3 regions of the Sediminibacillus dalangtanensis genome follow, and region 1 is predicted to be linked to each of the others. Evidence: riboswitches for the same ligand, from Rfam matches in the RefSeq annotation. Region 1 holds a riboswitch; each other region holds the start of a gene.
What was found. Region 1 has a riboswitch for S-adenosylmethionine ahead of ERJ70_RS18160 (LLM class flavin-dependent oxidoreductase). Riboswitches for the same ligand answer to the same signal wherever they lie in the genome.
Positions count from the first base shown of each region.

Region 2: another riboswitch for S-adenosylmethionine. It lies ahead of metK (methionine adenosyltransferase); the one in region 1 lies ahead of ERJ70_RS18160 (LLM class flavin-dependent oxidoreductase).
Region 3: another riboswitch for S-adenosylmethionine. It lies ahead of ERJ70_RS13580 (methionine ABC transporter ATP-binding protein); the one in region 1 lies ahead of ERJ70_RS18160 (LLM class flavin-dependent oxidoreductase).

Region 1 covers NZ_CP046956.1:3,716,044-3,721,196, reverse strand. The annotation lists gene helD (RNA polymerase recycling motor HelD) at 1-2,195, shown strand, start outside; SAM riboswitch class I at 2,944-3,051, shown strand; gene ERJ70_RS18160 (LLM class flavin-dependent oxidoreductase) at 3,172-4,221, shown strand; gene ERJ70_RS18155 (ATP-grasp domain-containing protein) at 4,283-5,153, shown strand, end outside.
Region 2 covers NZ_CP046956.1:2,618,311-2,623,463, forward strand. The annotation lists gene ERJ70_RS13145 (LCP family glycopolymer transferase) at 132-1,010, opposite strand; gene ERJ70_RS13150 (sigma-70 family RNA polymerase sigma factor) at 994-1,527, opposite strand; gene ERJ70_RS13155 (hypothetical protein) at 1,649-1,909, opposite strand; gene metK (methionine adenosyltransferase) at 1,951-3,150, opposite strand; SAM riboswitch class I at 3,363-3,468, opposite strand; gene ERJ70_RS13165 (thiol-disulfide oxidoreductase DCC family protein) at 3,551-3,937, opposite strand; gene pckA (phosphoenolpyruvate carboxykinase (ATP)) at 4,113-5,153, shown strand, end outside.
Region 3 covers NZ_CP046956.1:2,701,059-2,706,211, forward strand. The annotation lists gene ERJ70_RS13570 (MetQ/NlpA family ABC transporter substrate-binding protein) at 1-90, opposite strand, end outside; gene ERJ70_RS13575 (methionine ABC transporter permease) at 186-854, opposite strand; gene ERJ70_RS13580 (methionine ABC transporter ATP-binding protein) at 844-1,869, opposite strand; SAM riboswitch class I at 1,986-2,099, opposite strand; gene ERJ70_RS13585 (TlpA family protein disulfide reductase) at 2,269-2,685, shown strand; gene ERJ70_RS13590 (hypothetical protein) at 2,682-3,008, opposite strand; gene ERJ70_RS13595 (thioredoxin family protein) at 3,559-3,864, opposite strand; gene ERJ70_RS13600 (toprim domain-containing protein) at 3,936-4,283, opposite strand; gene gcvH (glycine cleavage system protein GcvH) at 4,469-4,852, opposite strand; gene ERJ70_RS13610 (arsenate reductase family protein) at 4,986-5,153, opposite strand, start outside.

The DNA.
Region 1 (5,153 bases):
AAAACTTTTGGGAAGATGTCACGGTCAACTTGGATGAACCGGATGACGTCATTGAAACGCAGGCGAGCCTGAAGCAGCAGGCCGAACTGTTATCGGAACGGGAAAGAAGCCATGGACAGCTGAGCGAGCAATTGAAGACACTGGCCAGATTAAAAGAATCCCCTTACTTTGGCAGGATTGATTTTCGGGAGGATGGCGAACAGGAAGCGGATAAAATCTACCTGGGCATCGCTTCGTTGATGGATGAACAAGAAGACGAGTTTCTTGTCTACGATTGGCGGGCCCCGATTTCGAGCCTTTATTATGACTATCCGCCCGGACGTGCGGCATACCAAACCACGGAAGAAACGATCAACGGGGAAATAAAGCTGAAAAGACAATATATTATCCGAAACAGTCAGTTGAAGGGGATGTTTGATACTGGACTAACCATTGGTGACCACTTGCTGCAGTCCGTGCTCGGCAACAATGCCAGCACCCAGATGAAGAGCATTGTTGCCACCATCCAAAAAGAGCAAAACCAGATTATCCGCAATGAGAAAAACGATTTGTTGATTGTCCAAGGGGTTGCCGGGAGCGGGAAAACGTCCGCTGCTTTACAGCGTGTCGCGTATTTATTGTATCGCTACCGGGAAGTATTATCTTCGGATAATATGGTGTTGTTCTCTCCCAATCCGCTGTTCAACAGCTATGTATCCACGGTTTTACCTGAGCTGGGAGAAGAGAACATGCAGCAGACGACCTTTCATGAATATTTGGAACAGCGCCTAGGCGGTCGTTTTGACATTGAAACGCCTTTTGCCCAAATGGAATATTACCTGGCTGCAAGCCAGGAACCGGATTATAATACGCGGCTATCCGCGATGACGTTCAAGGCGGGAATGCAGTATAAACAATTAATGGATCAGTTTATCGAAGGATTGCATACTGGCGGAATCGAATTCAGGAATGTCACTTTTCGTGGAACGGTGATCGTCGATAAAAAATTGATAGCGGAATACTTTTATGGGCTTGATCCGGCGATGAATCTCCCGAATAGGATGGAGGCGACTGCCAAATGGTTATTGAAACAAGTGGACAAGTATGCAAAGGGACAGCTGCAGGAGGACTGGGTATTGGAAGAAGGACAGCTTTTAGAAAAAGAAGACTTTCTTTCGGTGTACCAGCAATTACAGGAAGAGGACGCATCCTCTGATGACCCTTATTATGACTTTGTACGCGAAGAGGAACTGCTCCGTCAAAAGGTGATTGACGATAACTTCCAGCCGTTGCGCCAAAAAATAAAGCGCCGGCGCTTCTTTCATGCGGAAAAAACTTTTCACAAGCTGTTTGATGCTGAGTTAGTAGTCGATGGAGTAAAGCTTCCGGAAAATTGGCCGGCAATTTGCCGGCAATCACTGGAGTTACTGGAGCAAAGAAAATTAACCTGGGAAGAAGCTGCACCATACTTATACTTTTATAATCGACTGGTCGGCTTTCAGGTGAATCGGTCCATCAGGCATTTATTCATCGACGAAGCCCAGGATTACTCCCCGTTCCAGTTTGCTTATTTCCAAGAGGTTTTCCCTCTTAGCAGGATGACGCTTTTAGGGGATTACAACCAAGCGATTTATGCGCATGCCTCCACGGAAGAAACCCTGCTTTCTTCTGAATTGGAAGCAAAGCACGAACGGATCACCCTGACAAGAAGTTATCGTTCCACGAGGCAAATTGTGGAGTTTACCAAAGCCTTTATGCCAGGCGGCGATGTCATTGAGCCGTTCAACCGGGAAGGTTCAAAGCCATTGTTAACCCAAGTACCTGATAAACAAAAGTTAAAACAGCAACTACTGCAGACAATAAAAGGCTATACCGCTGCAAATCACCAAACGATCGCTGTCATATGCAAAACGATGGAGGAGAGCCGGGAGGCGTATCAATTATTACGCGAGGAAACAGAAGCAAAGCTGATGGATGAAGAAACGCACACCTTTCAAAAAGGGCTGCTTGTGATACCTGCTTATCTGGCAAAAGGAATTGAGTTTGATGCGGCGATTATCTATAATGCTTCCGCTGCTCAATATTACCGGGAACTGGAGCGGAATTTGCTTTACACGGCATGTACGAGGGCGATGCATGAACTGGCTGTGTTCTCGATCGGTCCAGTGTCCGCCTTTTTGCAACAGCTACCGGAAGACTTGTATGACAGGGCTTAGGCAAGAGAAATCTAACCATTTCCGTCCGAATTGGGCGTCAGCCAAAACAAGCACACTTTTCCTAGACTTTATTGTTTCGTCTTGAGAGTTGATAGAAACTATGCAGTAACTTTAATGGGAAGCTCCGTTGCCTATTCAAAAAGCGTGTTACCCACCGCTTCGGTAGCATACTTCGCTTTCCGCGGACACGGCTTCAGCTAACTTGGTAAAGAAAACCGCTTTACCAAGTGGATCTTCAGCTCGCGCTGTTCCCGCTGGAGTCTTCGTATGCTACCTGCGCTAAGAAGTTTGCTGATTATCGCAGGCATTAAACCTCTTAATAAAACGCTTGTGAGGATATGTACGTCTTTTCCTCTTCTCTCGGTCTTTCTGCTTGTTTTCCTAGAAATGTCTTTTGATAAGATGTTTCATGCTATTGAATGAAGAAAAATATGTCTAGTATACTCGCTTAAAAACAGGAAGCTATTCCTAGCTGAGGAAATACCCGGAGACTCCTGCGGGAGCAAAGGCCTCGGAGAGATCCCGCAGAGCGTTAGCTCGAGGAAGCTCACCAGCCGCCCGCGGAAAGCGTAGGGTATTTCCTCAGCGCTGTTCTCCAACCTAAATAAAGGCCGGATGTCAGGAAGACACATTCAAGTTAATTCACAGTTTATAGGTTTTATGAAAAACAAAATCAATGTAATTAGGGAAATCAACCAGTTGCAATTAACCCGAGTTATTTGATAAGATTACTTCAACCGAATAACGATTCTTATGAAGAGAGGCGGAGGGAAAGGCCCGATGAAGCCCGGCAACCCACTGATAATTCAGGAAGGTGCCAAATCCTGCAGAGTAAATGTACTCTGAGAGATAAGAAGCAGATTGACAAAAAAGCCTTCTTCCTCTCCGGGAGAAGGCTTTTTTATAACACTCGGTTTCGACTAAGGTCTTATTCGGAAACAAAAAATCATTAGTATTCAGGCAGGGGAGAGATAACATGAAGTATGGATTTTGGCTGCCGATTTTCGGCGGATGGTTGCGAAACGTAGAGGATGAACAGATGCCCCCAACCTTTGATTATGCCAAACAAGTGATTCAGTCAGCAGAAAAATGGGGCTATGATACCACGCTGATTGCTGAGTTATATTTAAACGACATAAAAGGAATCGATGCCGATTCCCTGGAAGCATGGTCGACAGCAGCCGGACTGGCAGCAGTGACGGAAAAAATTGAAATCATGACCGCGGTACGTCCCGGGTTCCACAATCCTGCTGTAGCAGCAAAAATGGCAGCGAACATTGATCATATCAGTAACGGCCGGTTCACACTGAACGTTGTCTCAGCGTGGTGGGAAGAAGAAGCGAAACAATATGGTGGAGCGTTTACCGCTCACGATGAGCGGTATGACCGGACAGAAGAATTTCTGGATGTGTTAAAAGGGATGTGGCAGGAAGAGACATTCTCTTACCATGGCAACTATTATGAAGTGAACAATGCCAAGCTGGCTCCCAAGCCGGTTCAAAAACCTTATCCGACTGTGTATGCGGGAGGCGAAAGCGACCGTGGCAAACAGGCGATTGTCGATTCCTGTGACGCTTATGTCATGCACGGAGGCACGGTCGATGAAATTGCAAGCAAGATAGCGGAAATGAAGGTTCGGCGGGAAGAAGCCGGCCAGCCAGCATTCCACTCGTTTGGTATGGCGGCTTATGTAATTTGCCGAGACACTGAGGAAGAAGCACTGGAAGAATGGAGACGAATTACCGATGTGAAGGATACGGCTGGATATGCCGGTTACCAGGATTTTATCAGCAAGTCACAGCTGGAGCAGCAGGTGAAACGGAACGATTACTCGGTTTCGAATCGGGGTCTTCGTCCAAATTTAATTGGTACACCGGAACAAATTGCGGAACGGATCGCGGCATATGAAGAAGCAGGATTGGATTTACTGTTATTGCAGTTTTCCCCGCAACTTGAAGAGATGAAACGTTTTTCAGAACAAGTGATGCCGCTTGTGGAGGAAAAAAGACGCCAGTTATTTAAATAAAAAGACGCCAGTTATTTAAATAACTTGAAACGAAACCACACCAAGGAGAGGAGACGGCAGAATGAGCAAAGTATATGTAATCCATGAAAACAGTGAGTGGACCGAACACCTGACCAAACGATTGGAGGAGCTGGAGGTTCCTTATGAAGAATGGTTTTTAGACCAGGGGATGGTCGATTTAACAGAAGAACCACCCGAAGGGATCTTTTATAGCCGGATTAGTGCTTCATCCCATACAAGAGATCATCGATATGCCCCTGAATTGACGGAGGCGGTTTTAGCATGGCTGGAGCGACACGGGCGCACGGTGATCAATGGCAGCAGTGCACTTCGACTTGAATTGAGCAAGGTCAATCAGTATATGGCGTTGAATGAAGCGGGAATCCGTACTCCGAAAACGCTGGCAGCTGTCGGCAAGGAGCAGATTGTGGATGCGGCTGAAAAACTCAATGCAGCATCATTCATCACGAAACACAACAGGGCAGGAAAAGGGTTGGGAGTTCAGTTGTTCCATACCATCGACGGATTGAAGGAGTACTTGGATGGCCCCGATTTTGATGAGCCGGTCGATGGCATCACCCTTGTTCAGGAATATATACAGGCACCCGAGCCATATATTACCCGCTGTGAATTCATCGACGGAAAGTTTCTATACGCTGTTCAGGTCGATACGTCGGAAGGATTCGAATTATGTCCTGCAGATGCCTGCACAATCGATGACTTGTTCTGCCCAGTGGGAGAACAACCGGAGGATCAATCAAAGTTCCGCATTGTGGAGAATTTCAACGAGCCGATTATTGAAAAGTATGAACAATTCCTGGCGGACAATGGTATCCGGGTGGCAGGGATTGAGTTCATTTTCAATCAAGATGGAGAGCTTTTCACTTATGACGTCAATACAAACACCAATTATAATTCCGAAGCAGAAGCCA
Region 2 (5,153 bases), 1.1 Mb from region 1:
ATACGCCGGTTACAGCCATTATATGAAACCATCCCCCCTGCCCAATCGGGCGGTTGAAACAGAATGACAGCGGAAATTGAATTTCAGAACAGAGACCCATCCTATCTTTTCGATTTCTGGTTACTCGACCTTTAGTATCCGTTTCCAATATGCTGTTTTAGTTTAGTGGTCGTTGTTTCTATCGTATCTTGTTTAATCTTTATATAATAAATACCATTCATATGAGTTTCTTCTACACCATTCTCCAAGTCAACCACCTCTATTGGGTCCGTATTACTCTCTTCGATTTTGAAATGGGTGAGAACATCGCTCGGAATATTTGTTTCGCTTTCTTCAACGATCTTTTTTAGCTGCGAAAAGGTTAACTGTTCTTCCAGTAAATCTCCAAGCTGTATATGATTTGCCCTTCTTTCAGCCTCCGTTATTTCCAGTCCTCCATATATTTCTTCTTCTGAAAAAATGGAATAGTAATCAACAGATAAATCGAAAAGATTTGAGACTGTGGATGAGACAGCTTCAGGGGACGAATGAAAAGCATATGCGTGCATTAATTTATCCTCATGTTTTTTTTCTCCTGCAGCATTATATATTTCCACATAAGCATCTCTTGGAATCGGTACTAACTTTATGGTTTTCTCCGTACTGTTGTATGTTAATAAAATATGAACCGTCGTTCTCATATTATCATTCTCAGTTGAATCCTTTCCCATTAGTAAGACGGAAAATGAAGTACTTTCTTGCTCTTGCTCAGAGGCATGGTTTGAAAGTGGCTGTTTTATCCCGTCATTTTGATAAAATTTTGGTAAAAGAATCCCTATCAATAAAAGTACTGCAATGAAAGTGCCTAATATTGGACCGACAAAACGTTTACCAATGTAGAACAAAGAATCCCTTCGGTTACCTTTGTGTTTCCTATGGATTTTTCTAAGTGTTTCTATCCTGTCTTCTCTCGTAAACGTTAAATCATGATCATCTTCATATCTTGAAATTCGCTTAGTAAATTTCCCCATACACCTCAGCCTCCTCTAGTAAATTTTTCAGCCTTTGCTTTCCTCTCCTAAGTCTTGTTTTAACGGTGTTAAGATTCAAACCAGTTACTTCAGCTATTTCTGGGATGGATAAGTCTTTGTAATAATATAAATAAATAACTTCTCTGTAGCTTTCGGGCAAAGAGAACATAAGACTTTTCATCTCTTCAGATTCTGATTTTTTTATAACCTCATTTTCTGTTAAGGATGAAATAGATTTGATTGCATTCACAAACACACTTTTGGTTTTGACTTTCCGATAATGCCAACTCCTTAAATAATCCTTGCATTGATTGACGGTGATCCGGTATAACCATGTTTTGATGGTTGAATCATAACGAAATTTACCCAAGTTTTCATAACACTTAATGAAAGAATTTTGGACCATATCTTTAGCAGTTTCTTTATCTTTCACATAATTGAATGCTAATCTTACCAAATCATCCCCATGTTTTAACATTATCGCTTCTAAGAAATCTTCTTTTTCTCCTTTTTCCATAACTCCCCTCTTTTCCACCTTTCTTTGCTAACTCCACCTATAGACGATAGCCGAAATCGATTAGTTTCGGAATTAACCAGAAATTTTCTGCCTCTCCTCATCGGTAGAAAGGATTGTGGTATCAAAAATGCACAAACATCATACCCACCTCAATAAAGAAAAGCGCAAGCGCCTGTTCAAAGGAGTACAGGCTAAAGCCGCCACGTCCTGTGGCAACGCTTGCATGACCCACATCGTTTGGTCCTCCGACAAGCTTAAGCAAAGCACCTTGCCGGACCGGAATGTTTACCACCATTGATTCAAAAGAGAAATTGGTTACTTCACAGGTTAAAATAAAAATAAAAAAACCGAACGAGATCGAATAATTAAAATTTCGAATCATCGTTCGGTTTTTTACCCTTTTCAACTATGCTATTGTTACATTTACTGGTTCAAAAATTCATTCAAACTGTTTACCTTATCGGTCTTTTCCCAAGGAAATTCGATATCGGTTCTGCCAAAGTGTCCGTACGCAGCTGTGTTTTGATAAATAGGACGTTTCAAATCAAGCATCTTGATAATACCTGCTGGACGAAGGTCAAATAATTCCCTCACAGCTTTTACTAATTCATTTTCCGTTACTTTCCCTGTACCGAAGGTGTTAATCGATATGGATACTGGTTCTGCCACACCAATGGCGTAAGCAAGCTGGACTTCACAGGACTCGGCTAGTTCCGCTGCCACAATGTTTTTCGCAACATATCGTGCCGCATATGCAGCCGAGCGGTCCACTTTGGTGGCGTCCTTTCCGCTGAATGCGCCGCCTCCATGACGGGCGTATCCCCCGTAAGTATCAACAATGATTTTTCTTCCTGTCAAGCCGGCGTCCCCTTGTGGACCACCGATTACAAACCTGCCTGTTGGATTGATGAAATACTTTGTTTTCTCATCCAGAAACGCTTCCGGCACAATCGGCTTAATGACAAATTCTTTAATGTCCTGTTGAATTTGTTTGAGCTCGATTTCCGGATGATGCTGGGTGGAAATGACGATGGTATCCACTCTTACTGGTTTGTCATTTTCATCATATTCTACTGTCACCTGGGTTTTTCCATCCGGGCGCAAGTAAGGCAGAATGTTTTCCTTTCTGACATCTGACAGACGCTTACTTATTTTATGGGCGAGTGAAATAGGCAGCGGCATTAGCTCTGGCGTTTCATTATTTGCGTACCCGAACATCAGACCCTGGTCACCAGCACCGATTGCTTCGATTTCTTCATCGTAGCTTGTATCTTCGCGTGCTTCCAAAGCCTGATCCACGCCCCCCGCAATATCAGGGGACTGTTCATCGATCGCGGTCAGGACAGCGCAAGTTTCCGCATCAAAGCCATACTTCGCTCTCGTGTACCCAATATTTTTCACTGTCTTACGAACAATGCTTGGAATATCAACATAAGTAGTGGTAGTGATTTCCCCCGATACTAAAACCAGACCGGTAGTAACAGTTGTCTCGCATGCCACACGAGCATCTGGATCACTTGCCAAAATTTCATCTAAAATGGCGTCAGAAATCTGATCACAAATTTTATCGGGGTGTCCTTCTGTAACCGATTCTGAGGTGAATAATCGACGATTTGCAGTCATTCTGCTAAATCCTCCTTCATTTCATCAAATAATACGGAACCGCTCTTTCCTAGGTATGTTATTACAATTTCATTAAGCTGGTGAATTTCCATTCCCGTTAAACTGTTTTTTGTCATCTATACGAATAAAATCATGAGCGCATGGTATTTTACCTCTAATCAAACAAAAAACCTTTCCTTAATAAGGAGAAGGAAAGGAAAATGGCCTTTCTCATCTTATCGTCCAAGGTAAAACCTTGCATCAGGTTGGCACCTTTTCATCTGCATGATGGTTGCCGGGTTTCTTCGGGCCTGTCCCTCCGCCGTCTCTGGATAAGAGAGTATCCGTTCGCACTTTATCGTAACGAAACATGCCGGCAATGTCAATAAATTACCACCTTTTTGGTTGGAATTAACTTATGCTATTGAGGGAGTTTGCACACACCGTTGGTACACTTGTTTTTAAAAATACGATAACGGTTTTTGGCTATCAATCGGTACAGAGGGTCTCCTATCACTTCAGCATACGGCAGGTACATCAGGAATCCCAGCGGTGCAGTTAAAGGACAACGGACAAGCATAAATCGAACAGCTTGGTAACCTGTACTTATTTTCCCATCAGGCTTCACGAGATGGATTTCTCCCCTTATCACTTCCCGTTGTTTACTCGAAACGGTTTGCCTTTTTTCATATTCCTGTAGCGATAGCCATCGAAAAGCGCCAAACCAGTCCAGCAGCTTGATTACTTGTTTTGTCTGCCGGCACAAGTAACAATCGCCATCGTAGAGTACAATTGATTTACGTTCCATATTATCCCGCCTTTTTGAGCTTTTACTAGTCCCTTCCCTTTATTTTAACGAAAATAAAGCAATAGCGGAAATTTTAACGATCACCTTTCATTTTGTAAACCAGTATGTTATATATTAATCATTATGTTATACTATTCGTTATCAAGCTATCAATTTACACAAAGGAAGTGAGCAAGTGAACCCAACAAATGAAAGCGCTTCTAAATTGGGCAAAACGATCCTGCAGAACTGCCAATTCAATCTTTCTACAGAAGCACTGGTAGAAATCATCGAGAAACGCGGCGAAGGAACCATTACTGCCAATGGGGCCGTCAGCGTCACTACCGGAAAATATACCGGACGCTCTCCGAAAGACAAGTTCATTGTAAACGAAGGGGAAGCAGCTGAACAAGTTGACTGGGGTTCTATCAACAAGCCGATGGATAAAAACAGCTTTATCGCCTTGTATGAACGCGTCATGGAGCACCTTCGCTCCCAGGACACGCTTTTTCGCTTTACCGGCTGGGCAGGAGCTGATACAGACTACCGACTTCCGATTGAAGTCATCACCGAATTTGCCTGGCATAACTTGTTTGCCCGACAGCTTTTTATCCGGGAAGACAAAGAGACTGCCGGTAAACATAATGCGTTCACTGTCATTTCCGCTCCCACTTTCAAAGCAAATCCCAAAAGAGATAACACCAATTCAGAGGCTTTCATTATTATTTCTTTTGAAGAAAGAATCATCCTAATTGGCGGCACCGAATATGCAGGGGAAATTAAAAAAGCAGTTTTCTCCGTTATGAATTACTTATTGCCACAACAGGGAGTGCTCCCTATGCACTGTTCCGCCAATACCGGTGATTCAGGAGATACTGCCCTGTTCTTCGGATTATCCGGTACAGGCAAAACGACATTGTCTGCAAATCCTGATCGCTGTCTTATCGGGGATGACGAACATGGGTGGTCACCTAATGGCGTTTTCAACATCGAAGGGGGATGTTATGCCAAGTGCATCGGGCTAAGTGAGGAGAAAGAACCTCAGATATACCATGCCATCAAACATGGTGCTGTTCTGGAGAATGTTTTCTGTCATAACGGAATGCCCGATTACTCCAATACGGAACGGACGGAAAACACAAGGGCTGCTTACCCGTTGGACCATATTGACAATAGCATTTTCCCAAGCAAGGGACCACATCCAAAATCGATTATATTCCTGACTGCCGACGCATTT
Region 3 (5,153 bases), 1.0 Mb from region 1:
TTCACCCGATTCACCTTCATCCGAGCTGCCGCAAGCAGCCAACACTGCAAGGATTGCAGCAGTTAGTAACAAAAATAAGTACTTTTTCATGAGTTCATTTCTCCTTTTTTGGTTATAATTTTGACCATTTCCACCTGCGGTATTGCTACGTTCCGCTACAGGATAACTGTATAATGGAAATTGCCTTATCTTTTATCTAATTTATTTGCGATATAATCGCCGATAAATTGAAAAATAAATACAATTATTACGATTAATACGGTACAGACAAACACCACGTCAAAATCGTGCCGTTGAAAACCGTAAAAGTACGCAAAGTCCCCAAGTCCCCCGGCGCCAATCACTCCGGCAACAGCCGTATAACCGATTAAAGCAATTGCTGTTACGGTAATCCCGGATACCAGAGCAGGTATTGATTCCGGAATCAGAACCTTGAAAATGATCGTGTGCGTTTTTGCTCCCATCGCTTTTGCAGCTTCCACTACACCTTTATCTACTTCCTTCAGGCCGATTTCCACCAACCTTGCATAGAACGGTGCAGAACCGATAATCAATGCGGGCAAAGCCGCTTTCGGACCACGAATCGTGCCGATAAGAAAATCCGTGAACGGGAAAAGCAATAAAATTAAAATAATAAAAGGAATTGCCCGAAAAATATTAACTAGTCCCGCAGCCAGGAAGTTCAGTATTTTATTCTGCCACAAACCACCTTTGGCTGTAAGAAATAACAGAAGTCCCAGCAAGATTCCCAGAACGACCGTTCCTGCGAGAGATATCAATGTCATATAGAATGTTTCACCGATCGCTGTCCAAATATCCTCCATTTTCACGTTTGGAAAAAGTTCACTCAGCATCTGCATCCACCTCCACTTCAACAGAGGTAGTTTTAATAAAGGCAATCGCTCTTGCTATCTCCTCGTCAGAGCCATCCATATGGACAAACAAGGTTCCATATGCCCCTTTTTGTGTTTGAGTTATTTTACCCTGAAGAATATTGACAGCCACATCAAACTGCTTTGACACCTGGCTTATCAACGCCTGATTGGTTGTTTCCCCAACAAAATGAAGCCTGGCGACTTTCCCGCTCTGATAATTTTCCAGTAAATGGAGCGACTCTTCTTGATCCTTGTCCCCCATGACCTGCTCCACAAACCGCTTGGTTACCGGCTGTTGCGGATGCAGAAAAACATCCAACACATCGCCTTGCTCTGCTACTCTGCCAGACTCCATCACAGCGACTCGGTGGCAAATCTTGCGAATGACATGCATCTCGTGTGTAATCAAAATAATGGTTAATCCTAATTTTTCATTAATATCCACAAGCAACCGCAAAATGGCATCTGTCGTATCCGGGTCAAGCGCCGATGTGGCTTCATCACATAACAGCACCTTTGGATTATTGGCCAACGCTCTGGCAATACCGACCCGCTGTTTTTGCCCCCCGCTTAATTGGGAAGGATAGGCATCCTCTCTTCCTTTAAGTCCGACTAATTCTATCAGTTCATCTACCCTGGCTCTCCTTTTTCCCTTCGGAATACCTGCTATTTCCAGAGGAAAAGCAATATTGTCACGAACGGTACGGGACCAGAGTAAGTTGAAATGTTGAAAAATCATTCCTATTTCCTGGCGTGATTTACGCAGCTGTTGCTTTCTCATTGCGGAAATTTCTTTCCCATCAATATAGATTTGTCCTTCAGTCGGATCTTCCAGCCGATTAAGCAGTCGGATGAAGGTGCTTTTACCAGCACCGCTGTAGCCGATCACTCCGAATATTTCACCTTTGCTTACTTCCAAGTTGAGATTATCGACAGCGAGGACATCCTGATGCTTGGCCGGATAAACTTTTTTCAAGCCTTTAATTGTGATCAACTTTCTTCCTCCTCAGCAGTACTTGCCGAACTACCTAATATATCTTTAGCGGGCATTAAAAAACGCCTTTCCGTTCACAAGAGAACAGAAAGACGCAGTAATACTACTTTCACGTTCTCTCATCTGCCAAAGCTCGTTGCTTCGCAGGAATTGGCACCATTTTAACCAGTAAACTGGTTAACGGTTGCCGGGCTTCAAAGGGCCAGTCCCTCCACCTCTCTTGATAAGAGATTGCTATATTTAATTAGGTCGTTCCTTAAGCGCTAAATAGGATTTTAGCATCAGGACAGTAGGGTGTCAAGCTAATTCATTAATAAGAAGTGCAATAATCGTTTTCCAATTTCAGGTATGATAGGATGATGAATGAGAATAACATACAGAGAAGTAAGGAGTGGTGGGATGAAAGCCCCGATTTTTGAGCTTCCGATATTGAATTCGGACAAGACCTATCAACTGAAAAAAGATCTAGGCAAGGTTATCGTGCTTACCTTCTGGGCATCCTGGTGCCCTGACTGTGCAGCAGATTTACCCAAAAAGGAACAGCTATATAAAACCATCAATAAAAAGGATGTAGAAATGCTGACTATAAATGTGACCGGGAGAGAGCGTTCGCCGGATGAAGCAGAGGCATTTCATAAGAATTTTCTGCAGCAGCCCACCTTGGCCGATGAAGGGACAAACGTTTACGATATGTACCGCTGTCAAGGAGTTCCCACTACTGTCATCATTGACAAGCAGGGCAATATTGCGGATAAGTTTGGTGACAAAGCCCCTTTTTTGTCCATCGTCGAAGCACTGGGCAGACAACTTGATTAAGGTAAGTAAAGTAGTGTTTCAAAGAGCAAACAGTCCCTGTACCTTCCCTTCCAGGAGGCAAGGTCAGCAGGAAACGCAGTCAACTTCCGCTCTCCGTTAAACAGTTTCTCCGCTATGTCCTTCTTTACGTCCAGTCGTAAAGATACAGCAGACGAGCTTTGCGGTTCAGCATGTAGTTCAACCATACCAGAATGAATTTCTACCCAAGCAGAGTAATCCTCCACGGTCACAATTATGCCCAAGTTCTTTCGCTCATACAGATGCGACAAATCATCGCGATTTTCCAGGCGTCGTTTCCACTCAACCAAAAGTTGTTCTGACAAATCTACCGCCTCCCTTTTAACAGTAGTTCGCCATCCACTATGTAATTCCTGCAAATAGGAAAGGCACATTGGTTGGAGCGTAAGCATGTGCAATAAAGAGGCCGTGACAAAAGCATGGCCACCAAAGCAAAAAAACGAACGAATCCTAAATACCAATCAAATTCGTTCGGTTATATTTGGATATTCTCTTTTTATCCTGTTGTTTGATGCGTGCTTCGAATCGCTACGGCAAGATACTTCGCTACGTTTTTGTGCTCTGATTTCCTCATGATCAAGGCAAGAATGAACCGTATTCTTCTATTGGCTGATAGGTATCTAAACAGTGAAGAAGACGAAAAATCTCCTGGTTTCCAGGCTGCTTTGCTTTCTATCCGTAACGGCAATAGGCAGAACTAGACAAAACGGTATCCTTTGCCAAGTTAGCTGAAGCCGTGCCCGCTGAAAGCGAAGTACCTTGCCGGAGTGGAAAATTGCACTTTTTTTATGAGAAGGGTAGGCTTTTTGCTCATCAAAAAAACCGAACGAATGGTGAAATCGTTCGGTTTTCATTTTAGTTACGATTCTTTTGTCCTAGGCTCTTTTTATTTCTGTATTTCTGCATCTTTTCTTGAATATGTATCAATGACTGAAAAGCGTAGACTTTTTCCTGCACCCGGCCATTTTCCACTATTAGCAGACAGGGAACACTTTCTACTTGATACGATTGCATGAAACCTGGAAAAAGAGAGGCATTCATTTCATGGAAAAGTGAAACCTCTTCTATTTGTTCTAATACTAATAGCATTTTCTCAGCCATTTTGCATGTCCCGCAAAAAGGTGTATGAATAAACACAAAGCCTTTTGAAAAATCCTTCAATTCGCGTTCATTCTTAATTTGCCACATATGATTCCGTCCCTCTTCCGTTTTGCAAATGGCTTATTCGCCGCTTATAGATAAAGTGGATTCACCGCTATACTTCTGCTCAATAGAGCTGCTGCTAATTCCGCCTCAGGAGTAGCTGCCACTTCCCTAAAGGTTTTATCTACATAGATATGTTCTGCATGAGGAAGTTCGATGGACAATTGCTTTCGCAATTTATGTCCTGCATTATCTTCATCCACCAGTATAAAGACATCCTTATTATCCAAATCATATTCTATCAACAGCTCTTCCAGCCTTTCGACACCCAAGGTACCGTTGGTGCAAATAATTTCGATTTTTTCATCGATTACTTTCTGAATCTGTACCTTGTCGGTCCGCCCCTCCACAATAATCACTTTATCAGCATCATTCATAGCGTTCACCTGCTTTTAGTCGGTAAGTTCAAAACTGCGGCCAGCTTGCTTAACAATAATCCCCTGTCACATTTACGGTAACAAGGGATTGCGTTCGCTCTCTTTAATCATTGTATTGATTATTTCTTATTTGATGCATGGCATAGGCAATATCATAAAAAAGAAGGCTCCGAATACGAAGAGGCTTATTCTTCTTCGATCATTTCCTGATATTGATCTGCATTCATCAGTTCATCGACCTGTGAAAGGTCCTCTGTTTCCACAACGATCATCCACGCTTTTTCATATGGAGATTCATTGACAAATTCAGGGCTATCATCGAGATCTTCGTTTACTTCCACTACTTTACCGTTGATTGGAGCATACAACTCAGATACCGTCTTGACGGATTCCACACTGCCAAATGGTTCGTCCGCTTCAATTGTGTCTCCAACTTCCGGTAGCTCGACAAAGACAATATCCCCTAACTCGGATTGTGCATGGTCTGTAATTCCGATCCGGACTTTTTCCCCTTCCACTTTGACCCATTCATGTTCTTCTGAGTAACGTAATTCCTTTGGTAAACTCATCCTAAAACCTCCACTTTTTTGTTTCCTTCCTTTAGCTTGTCCTGTTGTCCTGTTTCAACTATCTAAAAAGCGAACATCCTTCATCTAATATAGTAGCTCCCCAAGGCAAATTCCAGTGGTTTGCTTCAATAGATTATTTCCACGTTTCTTCATAAACTTCCGGTTTAAAACCGACTGTTGCTTTCTGTTCGGATTCTAAAATTGGCCGCTTTATCAACATTCCATCCGAAGCAAGCCATTCCAGCATTTGATCTTCATCTGCTTCTTTCAATTTATCCTTCAAGCCTAATTCTCGATACTT